One region of the Salmonella sp. FC25216 genome, then DNA from elsewhere that is predicted to be linked to it. Evidence: predicted binding sites of a transcription regulator. Region 1 holds the regulator's gene; each other region holds the start of a gene.
What was found. Region 1 encodes sigma-54, which starts transcription at its own class of promoters, with help from an activator protein. Its sites were predicted from a motif close to GTTGGCACANNTTTCGCTNT; they were not measured.
Positions count from the first base shown of each region.

Region 2: glnK (P-II family nitrogen regulator) is a predicted target of sigma-54. The motif match lies at 3,858-3,877, and genes of this name have one in related genera.
Region 3: AC3G3F_RS21230 (amino acid ABC transporter substrate-binding protein) is a predicted target of sigma-54. The motif match lies at 1,811-1,830, and genes of this name have one in related genera.

Region 1 is NZ_JBDGON010000003.1:523,627-529,601, reverse strand. It holds gene yrbL (PhoP regulatory network protein YrbL) at 1-100, opposite strand, end outside; gene npr (PTS phosphocarrier protein NPr) at 344-616, opposite strand; gene rapZ (RNase adapter RapZ) at 613-1,467, opposite strand; gene ptsN (PTS IIA-like nitrogen regulatory protein PtsN) at 1,513-2,004, opposite strand; gene hpf (ribosome hibernation promoting factor) at 2,122-2,409, opposite strand; gene rpoN (RNA polymerase factor sigma-54) at 2,432-3,865, opposite strand; gene lptB (LPS export ABC transporter ATP-binding protein) at 3,913-4,638, opposite strand; gene lptA (lipopolysaccharide ABC transporter substrate-binding protein LptA) at 4,645-5,199, opposite strand; gene lptC (LPS export ABC transporter periplasmic protein LptC) at 5,168-5,743, opposite strand; gene kdsC (3-deoxy-manno-octulosonate-8-phosphatase KdsC) at 5,740-5,975, opposite strand, start outside.
Region 2 is NZ_JBDGON010000007.1:110,786-116,760, forward strand. It holds gene AC3G3F_RS15295 (MGMT family protein) at 1-365, shown strand, start outside; gene AC3G3F_RS15300 (YbaY family lipoprotein) at 398-967, opposite strand; gene tesB (acyl-CoA thioesterase II) at 1,182-2,042, shown strand; gene amtB (ammonium transporter AmtB) at 2,149-3,435, opposite strand; gene glnK (P-II family nitrogen regulator) at 3,467-3,805, opposite strand; gene AC3G3F_RS15320 (SmdB family multidrug efflux ABC transporter permease/ATP-binding protein) at 4,009-5,790, opposite strand; gene AC3G3F_RS15325 (SmdA family multidrug ABC transporter permease/ATP-binding protein) at 5,783-5,975, opposite strand, start outside.
Region 3 is NZ_JBDGON010000014.1:49,300-55,274, forward strand. It holds gene corC (CNNM family magnesium/cobalt transport protein CorC) at 1-191, shown strand, start outside; gene lnt (apolipoprotein N-acyltransferase) at 211-1,749, shown strand; gene AC3G3F_RS21230 (amino acid ABC transporter substrate-binding protein) at 2,103-3,011, shown strand; gene gltJ (glutamate/aspartate ABC transporter permease GltJ) at 3,172-3,912, shown strand; gene gltK (glutamate/aspartate ABC transporter permease GltK) at 3,912-4,586, shown strand; gene gltL (glutamate/aspartate ABC transporter ATP-binding protein GltL) at 4,586-5,311, shown strand; gene rihA (pyrimidine-specific ribonucleoside hydrolase RihA) at 5,428-5,975, shown strand, end outside.

The sequences.
Region 1 (5,975 bases):
TGTAAATAACCTTTATGCAGCGCCGGGCATTATCCGGGTGCATATAGCATTTACGATGTCGACCGGCGCCCAGCGGAGTCTGTTCGGATAAGGGGATCATGGCGAGTCCTGGAAAATTTTATTCACATAAATTTAGTATGGACAAAGAATTTAAATAAAACCCAAACGAAATTTTTTAAGGTTTTCTTAATGTTTTTATGCATAGGTAAAACGCACGAAATGTACAAATCTTACGAAAGGGTGGGACTGCGGGACAATTGGCAGGCGTAACATGCCCGGCTTTGGGTTGGCTGTCATCAAATACCGGGACGGCGTGGGGGAAATATGGAATAGAGGGGGAGGCTTAGTCTTCGTCAAAGCCGGAATTGAACAGAGCGATAACCGCCGCCAACGCTTCAACTTCTTGCGGGCCGGTGGCTTCAATTTCTATCTGGCGTCCTTTGGCTGAATCGAGCATTAACAGCGCGATGACGCTGTTCGCTTCCGCTTCGGTGCCTTCGTCATTGCGTAATAGCACCTCGGCGTCAAAACCCTGCATCAGTTCGAAAAGCTTCATGGCAGGCCGGGCATGCATGCCCAGCTTATTGGTAATTTCAACAGTTTGCTTTACGGTCATGTTTTGCGTTTTTCCAGCGTGCGATGGCGAGACTGGACGTTTTTACCGCGCGAGCGGAAGTAGTCTGCCAGCTGTTCTGCAATATACACCGAACGGTGTTTCCCGCCGGTACAACCAATAGCGACGGTAAGGTAGCTGCGGTTGTTGGTCTCCAGCATCGGTAACCATAGCTCAAGATAGCTGCGAGTTTGATAGATAAAATTGTGAACTTCTGTGTGCCGGTCAAGAAATGCGGCTACCGGCTTATCAAGCCCGGTCATGGGGCGCAGTTTTGGGTCCCAGTGCGGGTTGGGCAGGAAGCGAACATCGAACACATAGTCCGCATCGATTGGGATACCATGTTTAAAGCCGAAGGACTCAAATACCATCGTCAGTTCGCGCTCGCGTTTGCCCAACAGCCGGGTACGCAGCATCTCCGCCAGCTCATGAACGGACATTTCCGAAGTGTCGACGATTAGATCCGCACGAGAACGTAATGGCTCCAGCAGGTCGCTCTCTTTATCGATCGCACTCTCTAAAGAAAGGTTTTTGCTGGAAAGCGGATGCAGACGTCGCGTGTCGCTGTAGCGGCGAATCAAGGTATTGCGGTCGGCGTCAAGAAACAGCAATTGCGGCGAGAAAGCGTCAGGCAGATTATTCATCGCCTGTTCAAAAATCTCAGGTGATTCAGGCATATTGCGCACATCAATGCTGACGGCGGCGGAAATCTGGCGATCGGCCAGTGTTCGCGCCAGATCGGGCAACAGCACGACGGGAAGGTTATCCACGCAGTAAAAACCCATATCTTCCAGCGCGCGTAGAGCGACAGATTTACCTGATCCGGAACGCCCGCTGACGATCATCAGTACCATGTACCGTTTCTCCTCACAACGACAGAAAGAAATGCCATTGAGTTGTTATGCCTCATTCTGCTCACCTTCGGTGTCAGTAATGATTTGATACAGCTCTTCATCATTCAGCGCCGCGCGCAGGCGGCGGCAGATCGTTTTATCCGCCAGACGTTTCGCGACCAGCGACAGCGTATGCAGATGCGTTTTAGTCTGATCGGCGGGCACCAGCAGGGCGAAGAGGAGATCGACCGGCTGGTTATCGATGGCATCGAACGCGATAGGCGTTTCGAGCTGAACGAACACGCCGACGGCGCGTAAGGTATCTTCTTCCAGTTTCCCGTGCGGGATGGCGATACCATTACCAATACCGGTACTGCCCATTTTTTCGCGTGTCAGAATGGCTTCAAACACGACCTGAGGAGGTAAACTGAGCTGTTTTGCCGCCAGTTCGCTGATGATTTCCAGCGCGCGTTTCTTACTCTGACAATGAACGCCGCTACGCGTACACTCCTGGTTAAGTACACTGCTCAGTTGTAGAGTCGTATCGTTATTTATCATAATTTCACCTAAGAACCTGTCCTGTCAGGTTGATGGCCAGGTTCGGAGCGCTAACTGTACAAATGGCCCGTTGTGTCACACAACAGGCCGTCCTGCACTGGCTAACTGCCCGGACAATTAGTGTTGTTTCAGTTTATCTTTATGCCTGGTTAACTGCCTTGCCAGTTTATCAATCAAGCCGTCAATGGCGGCATACATATCCTGGCCTTCCGCGCTGGCGTGAATTTCGCCGCCGTTAACGTGTAGCGTCGCATCCGAGATGTGCGTGACCTTCTCCACTTTCAACACCACGTATACCTGATTAATCCGCTCAAAATACTGTTCAAGTTTGGCGAATTTCGTCGTCACAAATTCACGCAGGGCTTCAGTAATTTCGACGTTATGTCCGGTGATATTGAGCTGCATAGTGTCTTCCTTATCGGTTGGGTCAAACCAGCTGTTTGCGTTGGTTTGACGGCGGAATGGATAAAGACTCTCGGTACTTCGCAACAGTGCGGCGCGCCACCATGATACCCTGTTCTGACAGCAGAGAGGTTAACTTGCTGTCGCTCAGCGGTTTCGCGGGGTTTTCCGCCGCAATTAACTTCTTCACCAGCGCGCGAATCGCGGTGGAAGAGGCTTCGCCTCCGCCTTCGGTATTGACGTGGCTGGAAAAGAAATATTTGAGTTCAAAAATACCGCGCGGGCTGTGCAGATACTTCTGCGTGGTCACGCGGGATATGGTGGATTCGTGCATCTCGACGGCCTGGGCGATATCCGCCAGTACCATCGGTTTCATATATTCTTCGCCCTGTTCAAAAAAGGCTTGCTGTTGCTCGACGATGCAGCGACTGACACGCAGCAGCGTGTCGTTGCGGCTTTCAAGGCTTTTTATCAGCCACTTCGCATCCTGTAAATTACTGCGGATGAACTGGCTGTCGGTATCGTTGCGCGCGCTGTTGCACATGGCGGCATAGTGCTGGTTAATCTGTAAACGGGGAATACTGTCGCTATTAAGCTCCACCGTCCAGCGGCCGTTATGCTTGCGTACCAGCACATCCGGGATAACGTACTCCGGCTCGCCGGTCTGGATCGACTGACCGGGTCTGGGATCGAGCGACTGAATCAGGTTTACCGCCTCTTTCAGTACCTCTTCTTTCAGTCGGGTAACGCGCATCAACGTGCGGAAATCGTGGTTGGCCAGCAGATCAAGGTGATCGCAGATAATGAGCCGCGCCTCTTCCAGCCACGGCGTGGATTTGTCGAATTGTGAAAGCTGGATCAGCAGACAGTCGCGAAGATCTTTCGCCGCAACGCCCACCGGATCAAAACGCTGAATACGCTTCAGGACGGCTTCGACTTCATCAAGATCTACCTCTTCATCGCCCATGCTTTCGCGAATTTCATCCAGGGATACGGTGAGATAACCGGTATCATCTACCGCATCGACAATGGATGTCGCAATGGCGCGATCGGTGTCCGAGAAGGGCGTTAGCTCAACCTGCCACATCAGATAATCCTGCAACGACTGCGTCGTTTCGCCCTGATAGACGGGCAGTTCATCATCGATATAATCGCCGCTGGGGCCGGATGGCGTCCCGGCGGTGTAAATTTCATCCCAACTGGCGTCAAGCGGCAGCTCTTCCGGCATCTCTTTCTGTTCGAGCGCATCTGCGGTATCGAGAGGATCGTCATCCTGAGGTTGCTGAGTGTCGATTTCGTCATGAAGATCGGTTTGCTCAAGCAGCGGGTTATTTTCCAGCGCTTGCTGGAGTTCCTGCTGAAGTTCCAGCGTAGACAACTGCAACAGACGGATGGCCTGTTGTAGCTGAGGCGTCATCGCCAGTTGTTGGCTAAGCCTGAGTTGCAAACCTTGCTTCATATTCAGAGTCGTTTTCTCCCGCTAGAGCAGCATAGCCCTCTACCCTATCAGAGTCTGAAGTCTTCCCCAAGATATACACGCTTAACGTGTTCGTCTTGCAGGATTTCTGTCGGCGTACCGTGGGCGATAAGGTGGCCCTGGCTTACGATATAGGCGCGTTCACAGACTGCCAGCGTCTCACGGACATTATGGTCGGTGATCAGCACCCCGAGCCCGCTATCGCGCAGATGTTCGATAATGCGTTTGATGTCGATAACGGAAATCGGGTCAACGCCGGCAAAGGGTTCATCCAGCAGGATAAATTTGGGATTAGCGGCCAACGCGCGGGCAATTTCTACACGACGGCGTTCACCACCGGACAGCGCCTGTCCCATGCTGTCGCGCAGATGCTCAATATGAAACTCTTCCATCAGCTCGTTGGCGCGGTCTTCTCGCTGTTCTGCGGTCAAATCGTCACGAATTTGCAGTACCGCCATCAGGTTATCAAATACGCTGAGACGGCGGAAAATAGAGGCTTCCTGCGGCAAATAGCCGATACCGCGGCGCGCGCGCGCGTGCAGCGGCAGCAGACTGATATCTTCATCATCAATGATGATATTGCCCGCGTCACGCGGCACGATACCGACGACCATATAAAAGGTGGTGGTTTTACCTGCGCCGTTTGGACCGAGCAGACCGACAATCTCCCCGGAGTTAACGGTCAGACTGACATCTTCCACTACGCGACGGCCTTTATAGGCCTTCGCCAGATTCTTTGCAGTTAATGTTGCCATAACGAATTAGTTACTCTTCTTTTGCGCCGGAGTCTGGCCTTTGTTTTTGTCTTGCAACTGCGACGGCACCAGAACGGTGGTGACGCGTTTGCCTTTCTCGCTGAAGGCCTGCATTTTCTGCTCTTTCACCAAATAGGTGATTTTGTCGCCAGTAATGTTGCTGTCAAGCTGTTCCAGATAAGCGTTGCCGGTCAGCACCACAAAATCTTTTGCCAGTTCGTAATGCATATGTGAAGCGTGGCCTTTCACCGGTTTACCGTTGTCCTGCATCTGGTAGAAGGTGGCCGGATTGCCGTAACCGTCGATCACCTCTTTCCCTTGCTCGCCGCCAGGGCGGGTAACAACGACTTTATCGGCGTTGATCTTAATCGTGCCCTGGGTCATCACCACGTTGCCCGTAAAGGTCACGACGTTGCCTTGCATATCCAGCGACTGTTGATCCGAGTCAATATGAATAGGCTGCTCGGTATCGCCCGTGACGGCGAATGCCGGAATGCTGGCGGCCAGCAGCGAGCCGGCAAGCATAAGATTAAGGCTGAGTTTGTTTGTTTTGAATTTCATAAGAGGTTCTAACCTTTTCAATCAGCTCGGCGTTCTTGCTGCGTAAGTTACCGCGCATTTTCAGTCCGCTGGAGTTAAATGTTGTGCCGTATAACGTCACCAGATCGTTCGAAGTAACGTCCTGCGTCACCAGATTAATTTGCGCGTTATCGGTGGTAATTCTGCGTAGTTGAGCGTCAGGCACCAGGGCGTTGACTTCAACATGGCCATACAGATAGAGCATCCGATCGTTAGTCAATTTGGCTTTATCGGCTTTGATCGACCATGTCGGCACTTTATCCTTATCAAAGGTGGTTAATACCGGTTGCGTAAACCATGAGACCGCCTGATCGGAAAAATATTCAACGTGCTGTGCGATCAGACGATAGCTCAACGCGCCTTCCGGACTGTACACGACGGTATCCGTATGCTCGCTTTTATACGTGGGATCGTTGCTATTGACCACCACGGCGGCAGGATCGTCTTTATCTGCCAGATTGATACCAATCAGTACCAGAATGGCCAACGACAGTAGAATGATAACCCAACGTCTGGTTTTACTCATATCGATTGCCCTTTGGCCTCATTCAGCTTGCCCTGCGCCAGCAGCAGCAAATCGCACACCTCACGTACCGCGCCGCGCCCGCCGGCAATGTGCGTCACATAGTCAGCGCGGGGGATCAGCAGCGGATGCGCATCCGCAACGGCAACGCTTAATCCCACTTTTTCCATTACCGGCCAGTCAATCAGATCATCGCCAACATAGGCGACGTTTTCCGGTGCAATAGCCAGTTTTT
Region 2 (5,975 bases), on a different contig from region 1:
TTTCCTCTCCCCTTATTCCAGATTATCCTGAAGCATTAATGCAGGATTCTATTATGGATATTCAGGACACATTTCCGCAGCGCGTCTGGCAAATCGTCGCCTCGATCCCGGAAGGTTTTGTCACGACCTACGGCGATGTCGCCCGGCTTGCCGGTTCGCCTCGGGCGGCGCGTCAGGTCGGCGGAGTTTTAAAACGTCTGCCGGAAGGCAGCACTTTGCCATGGCATCGGGTAGTGAACCGCCGCGGTGCGATATCACTTACCGGGCCGGATCTACAACGGCAACGCCAGGCATTACTGGCAGAAGGCGTGGTGGTGTCGGGGAGCGGGCAAATCGATTTACAACGCTATCGCTGGGTGTATTAACCCTCTCCGTTACGGAGAGGGTTGGCGCAGGATTAATACTGGGTAGGCGCAGGAACGGCAGAAGACGGATTGACTTGGGTCGGCGAAGTCGATGGAACCGTCGTCGTCGCACCACCACTGGCCTGAACAGGCACCGCCGTTTGCTGTACCGGTACCAGCGTCAGGTCCGCTTTGGTGCCGCCATTATTAATCACCGGTTTCACGCTATCGGTAATAAATACCAGCTTATTGTCAACGGTGATTGCCGCGCTCAGGAGAATACGTGCGTTAGGTTGAATATCTGATGGGTTAAACGGCAGCACAAAACTGAAAGGCGCCTGTTTACCTTCGGTCCGTACCGCTTTTTGCGACAGCACCTTAGACGGTGTATCAGCCAAAGAAGCATCAGAAAGCGTTACGGTCAGCACCGCATCTGGCGGCAGAGCGACCTTCTGGCGGATCCAGACGGTACCGGAAACATTGGGTTGCTGAATAGTAGACTGGTTAGCTGTAATCGACATGTTAGGGTTTGGCGCAGGCGTCTGGATATCAGCGCTTTTATCAGCGCAGGCCGCCAGAGATATCGCAACCGCTAAACCACTTACGATGTGCACGAGTTTCATTCAATTCTCCTTATCATCAATGCACCAGCAGGCCTTTCCCCCCGCCGGAAGAGTGGTTAACAGAAACATAACGTGATTAAGTGTGGCACAGGTCACTCATTTTTGCCTGGAATTGCTCTGTTATTCAGACTTTTGTACCCATCGGACCACTTGCGAAATTGCGTTATACTCAGGCCTACCTCGCTTCGGCATCGTTGTCACCTGGAGAGCATGTATGAGTCAGACGCTAAATAATTTGCTGACATTGTTGAATCTGGAAAAAATTGAAGAAGGACTCTTTCGGGGCCAAAGTGAAGACTTAGGGCTGCGTCAGGTATTTGGCGGTCAGGTGGTGGGCCAGGCGTTATATGCCGCCAAAGAGACGGTGCCGGAAGAGCGACTGGTGCATTCATTCCACAGTTATTTTCTGCGACCAGGCGATAGTCAAAAACCCATTATCTATGACGTTGAAGTGCTGCGCGATGGAAATAGTTTTAGCGCCCGCCGCGTTGCCGCTATTCAGAACGGGAAACCCATCTTTTACATGACCGCCTCATTCCAGGCGCCGGAACCGGGTTTTGAACATCAAAAAACCATGCCGACGGCAACCGGGCCGGAAGGACTACCGTCAGAAACGGAAATCGCGCAGTCGCTGGCGCATTTACTGCCGCCGATTCTGAAAGAAAAGTTTCTCTGCGATCGCCCCCTGGAGATTCGTCCTGTCGAATTTCACAATCCGTTAAAAGGTCACGTCGCCGCGCCAACCCGTCAGGTATGGATTCGCGCCAACGGCACCGTTCCGGATGACATTCGCGTCCATCAATATTTACTGGGATATGCCTCTGACCTGAATTTCCTCCCCGTCGCGCTTCAGCCTCACGGCATCGGTTTTCTGGAAAAGGGCATTCAGATCGCCACTATCGATCACTCTATGTGGTTCCATCGCCCGTTCAATCTTAATGAATGGCTACTTTATAGCGTGGAGAGCACTTCCGCCTCCAGCGCCCGGGGCTTTGTTCGCGGCGAGTTTTATACTCAGGATGGCGCGCTGGTCGCCTCGACCGTGCAGGAAGGGGTGATGCGTAATCACAATTAAAAAACATGCCGCTATCCGGCGTTAATGGCCTGATGGCGATGCGCTTATCAGGCCTACCGTAGGCCGGATAAGACGCTTTCGCGTCGCCATCCGGCATGTTGCGCAATCACGCGTTATATGCATTCTCGCCGTGGCTGTTCACATCCAGCCCCTCGCGCTCCTGCTCTTCCGGTACGCGCAGTCCAACAAGGATATCCGCCAGTTTGTAACCAACAAACGCGACAACGCCGGACCAGACGACCGTAATAGCAATACTTTCCAGTTGTACCATAACCTGATGGCCCATCGTAACGCCGTCGACAAAGCCAACGCCGCCCAGCGAACTGGCGGCAAAAACGCCGGTCAGGAGACAGCCGACTATCCCGCAAACGCCGTGAACGCCAAATACGTCGCACGGATCATCTACCCGTAACAGACGTTTAAGCATGGTGACTCCCCACAATCCCGCCAGACCCGCAATAACGCCGATAACCAGCGCGCCGCCAACGCCAACATAGCCACAGGCTGGCGTCACGCCGACCAGACCGGCAATCGCGCCGGAACAGGCTCCCAGCAGGGAAGGTTTACCGCGTAGCGTCCACTCGCCGATAATCCACCCCAGAATCGCGGCGGCGGTCACCACCACGGTGTTCACAAAAGCCAGCGCGGCTATCTCGTTTGCGCTACTGGCAGAACCCGCGTTAAATCCAAACCAGCCGATATACAGGATCGCAGTACCGGTAAAGACCATCGGCAGATTATGGGGTTTAAATGCTTCTTTCCCAAAGCCGACGCGCTTACCAATTAAATAAGCCCCCACCAGACCGGCGATAGCGGCGTTAATGTGCACCACCGTACCGCCGGCAAAATCCAGCGCGCCGTGAGCAGCCAGCAGGCCGCCGCCCCACACCATGTGCGCAATCGGAATATACGAGAGCGTGAACCACACCACGACAAAAATCAGTACCGCCGAAAAACGAATACGTTCCGCCAGCGCGCCGACAATCAGCCCGACGGTAATACAGGCGAAAGATCCCTGAAACGCGACATGGATATACTGATAAATCGTGCCCGTTACCGCCGTCAACGCGATGTTCTTCAACATCGCCCCCTCGACATTACCGAAGAAATGATTCCCTTCGCCAAAAGCCAGCGAATAGCCGTATACCACCCATAAAATACAGACCAGCGCAAAGGTGACGGTCACTTGCGTTAACATCGACAGCACGTTTTTAGCGCGGATTAATCCGCCATAAAACAGCGCGATACCCGGTATCGTCATAAACAGCACCAGCGCGGTGCTGATCATCATAAAAGCATTATCCGCTTTATCGGCAACCGCTGGCGCGGCCATCGTTAGCCCAGGCAGCAGCACCAGTGAAGCCAGTGTGGTTTTTATCATCGCTATCTTCATTTTTTCATTTCCTGTTGCTGTGTGGCGGGTCTTAAAGCGCCGCTTCGTCAGCTTCGCCGGTACGAATCCGAATAACACGCGTGAGCTCCGCGACGAAAATTTTGCCATCGCCAATTTTTCCGGTATAAGCCGCTTTAGTGATGATATCGATCACCTCTTCCAGTTGGTCGTCGGCGATAGCCACATCAATTTTGACTTTCGGCAGGAAATTCACGCTGTACTCCGCGCCGCGATACAGTTCGGCGTGTCCTTTTTGACGACCAAACCCTTTCACTTCGGTGACGGTCAATCCCTGAATGCCAATAGAAGAAAGCGCTTCCCGCACGTCCTCCAGCTTAAACGGTTTGATAACCACGGTAACCAGCTTCATAGACCCCCTCCAGTCAGAATTAGGTAAGGCATATAGACTATTCAAAATGAGCGTTGCAAAGGGTGTGCCAGAAATGAGTGAGTGGTGAAAGGCGCGGTTAGCGGGGCGTCTTTATATTGACGCGCCCCAAAATCGAAGCAGGAAAAGAAAAACGCACCATGACGGTGCATGATGGGCGAGGTTTTGCGCCACGGGGCAAAACCTTACGTCGCGGGGCCGGACTCCTCATGTACGCTGGCGGCTAACTCCTCACCAACCAACTGTAATTGATACATTTGCCAGTAGCGTCCTTGCGCCGTCAGCAATTGTTGATGCGTCCCGCGCTCCACCGCCTGGCCGCGGTGGAGTACCAGAATGGTATCCGCCTCCACGATAGTCGATAGCCGATGGGCGATAACCACCAGCGTGGTGCGCTCGCGAATCGCCGCCAGCGCCTGCTGTATCGCCTGCTCAGTGCCGGAATCGATGCTGGCCGTCGCTTCATCAAGAATTAATATTTGCGGGGCGTCAACCAGCACGCGCGCCAGCGCCAAGAGTTGTTTTTGCCCGACGGACAGCGTATTCCCCTGCTCACCAAGACGCGTATGCAGCCCGTGGCTCAGGCCGCGCGCCAGGTCTGCCAACTGTACCGTTTCCAGCGCCTGCCAGACCTGCGCCTCTGAAACATCGCGCCCCAGCGTCACATTGGCCAGAAAGGTATCCGCCATCACTACCGGGTCCTGTTGAACCATCGCCACGCCCTGGCGTAAAACGCGATGATTAAAAGAAGAGATTTCTCGCCCATCCAGCCGAATTTCGCCTTGCGTCAGCGGGTAGTACCCCATCAACAAGCTGGCGAGCGTGCTCTTCCCGCTGCCTGTGTGTCCCACCAGCGCCACAAAACTACGGGACGGTACTGATAGCGTAATGTCCTGTAAAACAAGGCTATCATCGCGGTAAGCAAACGACAGATGATCAATATCAATCGCGCCGCTTTGCAACGGCCTGTCGTCGCTGCCATAGCGCTGTCGTGGGCGATCCATCAGTTCAAAAACACGCTCTCCCGCCACAACCGCCTGCTGTAGCATGGATTGCTGGGTGGTCAGTTCAATGAGCGGCTCGTTCAGACGCGACAAATAGCTAATGAACGCATACAGTACCCCGACCTCAATCGTGCCGGCAGACGTAAAACTGAAGAGCATCAACAGACCGCACAAAATGAGCGCGGAAAAGAGGCTAAGCAGCGGACGCAATAAAAATCCGTCTAAGCGCAGCGTCTGCATCCGCGCCATGTAGTGCGAACGGCTGGCCTCGCCCATTCGTTCGCCAAAGCGCGCCTGCTGGCGAAACTGCTGAATAACGCTCATCCCGTTGATGATTTCGTTAAATCCATCGTTAATATCCGCCAGGTATGCCCGCACGCGGCGTACCATCGGCGTGCTGTAGCGCTGATAGATGATCATCACGGTCAATACCGCCGGAAAAATCAAAATCGCCACCAGCGCCATCCGCCAGTCAAGGCTGAACATGGCGACCAGCATGGCGCCGATCAGCGCCGCGCTACGTAATACCGTCGCGACGACCGTGACATACAGATCGCGGATAACTTCCGTGTCGTTAGTCACGCGTGAAATTAATTGTCCGACAGGCTGGGTGTCGAAGGCGCTTAACGGCTGGCGCAAGGCGGCATCCATTACGTCAGTGCGCAAGGTCTGAACCACGCCAACGGCCGCCCGGTTAAATAATAAAGACTGGGCGTAATGCAGGCCCGCCGCCAGAAACTGTAGTCCCACATAGGCGGCCGCCAGCCCCGCGACTTTACCCAGAGGTAAATGGTGTTGGGCCACCATGTTGTCAATGAAATAGCTGATCAGCAGCGGACCGCTAACCTCCGCCGCCGCCGCAATCCACAGCATAATCACCGCGACAGAGAGCGGTTTTCGCCAGGGCGAGCCATACGCCAGCAACCGTTTCAGCGTCGGCCATAGCTGTCCAAAACTACGCATTCGCCGCCTCCTCGCCGCTTTCCGGCGCGTCATCCAGCGCGGCCTCCAGTTGCTGATAGCGATACATATCGCGATACCAGCCAAGCTGCTGCGCCAGTTGATCGTGATCGCCGCGCTGAACAACATGACCATGTTGCATCACCATAATTTCATTGGCATCGGTCAACGCAGATAAACGATGCGCG
Region 3 (5,975 bases), on a different contig from region 1:
ACTTCAGCGATGAAGAAGTCGATACCATCGGCGGGCTGGTGATGCAGGCGTTCGGTCATTTACCGGCCCGCGGCGAAACCATTGACATTGATGGTTACCAGTTCAAAGTGGCGATGGCCGATAGTCGCCGTATCATTCAGGTGCATGTCAGAATCCCGGATGACTCGCCCCAGCCAAAACTGAACGAATAACAGCAATAGTGGACTAAAAATGGCATTTGCCTCGTTAATTGAACGCCAGCGTCTTCGCCTGCTGCTGGCGTTATTATTCGGCGCCTGCGGAACACTGGCTTTCTCTCCGTATGACGTCTGGCCCGCAGCGATAGTGTCGCTTATCGGGCTGCAGGCCTTAACGTTCAATCGCCGCCCGCTCCAGTCTGCCGCCATCGGCTATTGCTGGGGACTCGGACTTTTCGGTAGCGGGATTAACTGGGTTTATGTCAGTATCGCGCAGTTTGGCGGAATGCCGGGTCCGGTTAACGTTTTTCTGGTGGTGCTGCTTGCAGCTTATCTCTCGCTGTATACCGGACTGTTTGCCGGGATTTTGTCGCGCCTGTGGCCAAAAACCAACTGGCTGCGCGTCGCTATCGCCGCGCCTGCAATATGGCAAATCACCGAATTTTTACGCGGCTGGGTGCTGACCGGCTTCCCCTGGCTGCAATTTGGCTATAGTCAGGTCGACGGCCCGCTAAAAGGTCTGGCGCCGGTGATGGGCGTCGAAGCGATCAACTTCCTGCTGATGATGGTCAGCGGTCTGTTAGCGCTGGCATTGGCGACGCGGAACTGGCGTCCGCTGGCTGTCGCCGTGATTCTGTTTGCTCTGCCCTTTCCGCTACGCTATATCCAGTGGTTTACGCTGGAACCGGCCAAAACGACCCAGGTATCGCTGGTACAGGGCGATATCCCGCAGTCGCTGAAGTGGGACGAAAACCAGCTACTGAATACGCTAAAAATCTATCTCAACGAAACCCGACCAGAGTTAGGCAAATCACAAATTATTATCTGGCCGGAGTCGGCGATTCCGGATCTCGAAATCAATCAGCAGCCCTTCCTTCGTTCGCTGGACGAGATGTTACGCGAAAAAAATAGCACGCTGATCACCGGTATTGTCGATGCGCGTCTCAATAAACAGAATCGATACGACACCTACAATACGATTATCACGCTGGGCAAGGATAATCCATACAGTTATGACTCGCCCAATCGCTACAATAAAAATCACCTTGTGCCCTTTGGCGAGTTTGTTCCGCTGGAGTCTATCCTGCGTCCGCTGGCACCGTTCTTCGATCTGCCCATGTCCTCCTTTAGCCGTGGCCCTTATATCCAGCCGCAGTTACATGCGCACGACTATAAGCTGACGGCGGCAATCTGTTATGAAATAATTCTTGGCGAACAGGTGCGGGATAACTTCCGCCCGGACACCGACTATCTGCTGACTATTTCTAACGACGCCTGGTTTGGTAAGTCCATTGGCCCGTGGCAACATTTCCAGATGGCGCGGATGCGTTCGCTGGAGCTGGCGCGTCCGTTGCTGCGCAGTACTAATAACGGTATTACGGCGGTGATTGGCCCGCAGGGCGAAATCCAGGCGATGATCCCGCAGTTCACTCGCCAGGTACTGACAACCAACGTCACGCCAACCACAGGTTTAACCCCCTATGCCCGTACCGGCAACTGGCCGCTATGGATACTGACCGCGCTGTTTGCTTTTGGCGCGGTGGTAATGAGTCTGCGGCAACGGCGGAAATAATCTCTCCCCAGGCCGGATGGCGCTTCGCTTATCCGGCCTGGAAATCCCCCTTTTACCCTATTCTGGCACGTCTATTGCTTTGTTATACATGACAAACCTGTTCTGGCTGCTTGTGCAACCGGGTCGCACCAAAATCGATCGTCGGTAGCACCTGAACGGTGCAATGTAGGATTTTTGCCTCTGAACGGTGCGGCGCACTTCGCAAAAATAAACAATATCGCAGCAAAATATTTACAACAAGCCACACTAAATGTTAACAAACACATATAACACTGCACGCGCAAGTTGCAGGCAATAACAACATCACAATAGCTATCAATGCGTCGACGGCGCAGATGATAAAGGAGTTGGATATGCAATTACGTAAGCTAACCACAGCAATGCTGGTCATGGGACTGTCTGCGGGCCTTGCGCACGCAGAAGATAGCGCCCCTGCCGCTGGTAGCACCCTGGATAAGATCGCTAAAAATGGCGTGATCGTCGTCGGGCATCGCGAATCATCTGTGCCCTTTTCTTATTACGACAACCAGCAGAAAGTGGTCGGCTATTCCCAGGACTACTCCAACGCCATTGTGGAAGCGGTAAAAAAGAAACTTAACAAGCCCGATCTGCAGGTGAAGCTGATCCCGATCACCTCGCAAAACCGTATTCCGCTGTTGCAAAACGGAACGTTCGATTTTGAATGCGGTTCAACGACTAATAACCTTGAACGCCAGAAACAGGCTGCCTTCTCCGATACGATTTTCGTCGTCGGCACGCGACTGCTGACTAAAAAAGGCGGCGATATTAAAGATTTCCCGGACCTGAAAGGGAAAGCGGTCGTCGTAACCTCCGGGACGACCTCTGAAATTCTGCTGCATAAGCTTAACGAAGAGCAAAAGATGGATATGCGCATTATTAGCGCGAAAGACCACGGTGACTCGTTCCGCACCCTGGAAAGCGGTCGCGCTGTCGCCTTTATGATGGATGACGCGTTGCTGGCCGGCGAGCGCGCCAAAGCGAAGAAACCGGATAACTGGGAGATTGTCGGTAAACCGCAGTCCCAGGAAGCCTACGGCTGTATGCTGCGTAAAAACGATCCGCAATTCAAAAAGTTAATGGATGACACTATCGCCCAGGCGCAAACCTCCGGCGAAGCGGCGAAGTGGTTTGATAAGTGGTTTAAAAATCCGATCCCCCCGAAAAATCTGAACATGAATTTCGAGTTGTCTGACGAGATGAAAGCCCTGTTCAAAGCACCGAATGATAAAGCGCTTAACTAACTAAAACTAAATGGGGCGGGACCTCCTGTCCTCTCGATTGTCGCTCAGCACGGACAGACTATAAGCCTGATGGTCGTTCCCCATCGGGCCTGAAACCGCAAATCGCCGGGCAACAATCTTCGAGGGTAGCGCTGCTACCCTTTTTTTTCGGAGTAGATGTATGTCAATAGACTGGAACTGGGGTATTTTTTTACAAGAAGCCCCCTTCGGCAACACCACCTATCTTGGCTGGCTATGGAGTGGTTTTCAGGTCACCGTAGCCCTTTCGATTACCGCCTGGATTATCGCTTTCCTGGTAGGATCTATTTTCGGCATTTTACGTACCGTTCCCAACCGTTTCCTCTCCGGACTGGGCACATTGTACGTAGAACTGTTCCGTAACGTGCCACTGATCGTGCAATTCTTCACCTGGTACCTGGTGGTGCCTGAACTGTTGCCGGAAGATCTTGGCATGTGGTTTAAGGCGGAACTCGATCCCAATATTCAGTTTTTCCTCTCCTCAATGATCTGTCTGGGACTGTTTACCGCCGCCCGCGTTTGCGAACAGGTGCGCGCCGCTATTCAGTCTCTGCCTCGCGGACAGAAGAACGCGGCGCTGGCGATGGGGCTAACGCTGCCGCAGGCTTATCGCTATGTCCTGCTGCCGAATGCCTATCGCGTTATTGTGCCGCCAATGACGTCAGAGATGATGAATCTGGTGAAAAACTCAGCTATCGCCTCAACCATCGGTCTGGTGGATATGGCGGCGCAGGCAGGCAAACTGTTGGATTACTCGGCGCACGCCTGGGAATCCTTCACCGCCATTACGCTGGCCTATGTGCTGATTAACGCCGTTATCATGCTGGTCATGAGCCTGGTTGAACGCAAAGTCCGCCTGCCGGGCAACGTGGGGAGCAAATAATGTACGAATTTGACTGGAGTTCGATTATCCCCTCACTGCCTTACCTGCTGGCCGGGTTGGTCATCACGCTGAAGATCACCGTCACCGCCGTTGTCGTGGGGATAGTCTGGGGAACCATTCTGGCCGTCATGCGCCTCTCAAGCTTTGCCCCCATCGCCTGGTTTGCTAAAGCGTATGTTAACGTTTTCCGTTCCATCCCGTTGGTCATGGTCTTACTGTGGTTCTATCTGATTGTACCCGGCTTTCTGCAAAACGTGCTGGGGCTATCGCCGAAAACCGATATCCGCCTGATCTCCGCGATGGTGGCATTCTCCATGTTTGAAGCGGCCTACTATTCCGAGATTATTCGCGCCGGTATTCAAAGTATTTCCCGCGGGCAGTCCAGCGCGGCGCTGGCGCTGGGGATGACCCACTGGCAGTCGATGAAGCTAATTATTCTGCCGCAGGCGTTTCGGGCGATGGTGCCGCTGTTGCTTACGCAGGGCATTGTGCTATTTCAGGACACCTCTTTAGTTTATGTACTAAGCCTGGCGGACTTCTTCCGCACCGCGTCTACTATCGGCGAGCGTGACGGTACTCAGGTCGAAATGATTCTGTTCGCCGGCGCCGTTTATTTTGTTATCAGCCTGAGCGCGTCGTTGCTGGTCAGCTATTTGAAGAAAAGGACAGTTTAATGATTACCCTGAAAAATGTTTCAAAATGGTATGGTCACTTTCAGGTGCTGACCGATTGTTCAACAGAAGTGAAAAAAGGCGAAGTGGTGGTAGTCTGCGGGCCATCGGGTTCCGGTAAATCCACGCTGATTAAGACCGTCAACGGTCTGGAACCGGTGCAAAAAGGCGAAATTACCGTTAACGGCATTATTGTGAACGACAAAAAAACCGACCTGGCGAAACTGCGTTCCCGCGTGGGCATGGTATTCCAGCACTTCGAGCTGTTTCCCCACCTGTCGATCATCGAAAACCTGACGCTGGCGCAGGTGAAAGTGCTGAAACGCGATAAGGCCGCCGCCCGCGATAAAGGGCTCAAGCTGCTGGAGCGCGTTGGGCTCTCGGCGCACGCCAATAAATATCCCGCCCAGCTTTCCGGCGGTCAGCAGCAGCGCGTGGCGATTGCCCGCGCGCTGTGTATGGACCCCATTGCCATGTTATTCGATGAACCTACTTCCGCGCTCGATCCGGAAATGATCAACGAGGTGCTGGACGTCATGGTCGAACTGGCCCATGAAGGCATGACCATGATGGTAGTGACGCACGAAATGGGTTTTGCCCGTAAAGTGGCTAACCGGGTAATCTTTATGGATGAAGGAAAAATCGTCGAAGATTCGCCAAAAGAGGAGTTCTTCGCTAACCCCAGTTCCGATCGCGCAAAAGACTTCCTTGCGAAAATCCTGCACTAATATTCCCGGCGCGCATGTCAGAGTGCGCGCTATCTCACGCTTTACCTCTTCGCTTCTCGAAACGTATCCAGCCGAGCGTTAACCTTGTCACAAAGTACCACTTACAAGGAGCCATAATGGCACTGCCCATTATTATTGATTGCGATCCGGGTCATGATGACGCTATCGCCCTCGTTCTCGCCCTCGCCTCCCCTGAACTGGAAGTGAAAGCGATCACCTCTTCCGCCGGCAACCAGACGCCGGAGAAGACCCTGCGTAACGTGCTGCGGATGCTGACGCTGCTCAAACGTCCGGATATCCCGGTGGCGGGCGGCGCGCTCAAGCCGCTGATGCGCGAGCTGATTATCGCCGATAACGTTCACGGCGAAAGCGGCCTCGACGGCCCGGCGTTGCCGGAGCCGTCTTTCACGCCGCAAAGCTGCACTGCCGTAGAGCTGATGGCAAAAACCCTGCGCGACAGCGCGCAGCCCGTCACCCTCGTCGCCACTGGCCCACAGACCAACGTGGCGTTGCTGCTCAATAGCCACCCGGAGCTGCACGCGAAAATTGCGCGTATTGTGATCATGGGCGGCGCAATAGGGTTGGGGAACTGGACGCCTGCCGCTGAATTTAATATTTATGTCGACCCGGAAGCAGCGGAAATCGTCTTCCAGTCAGGCATTCC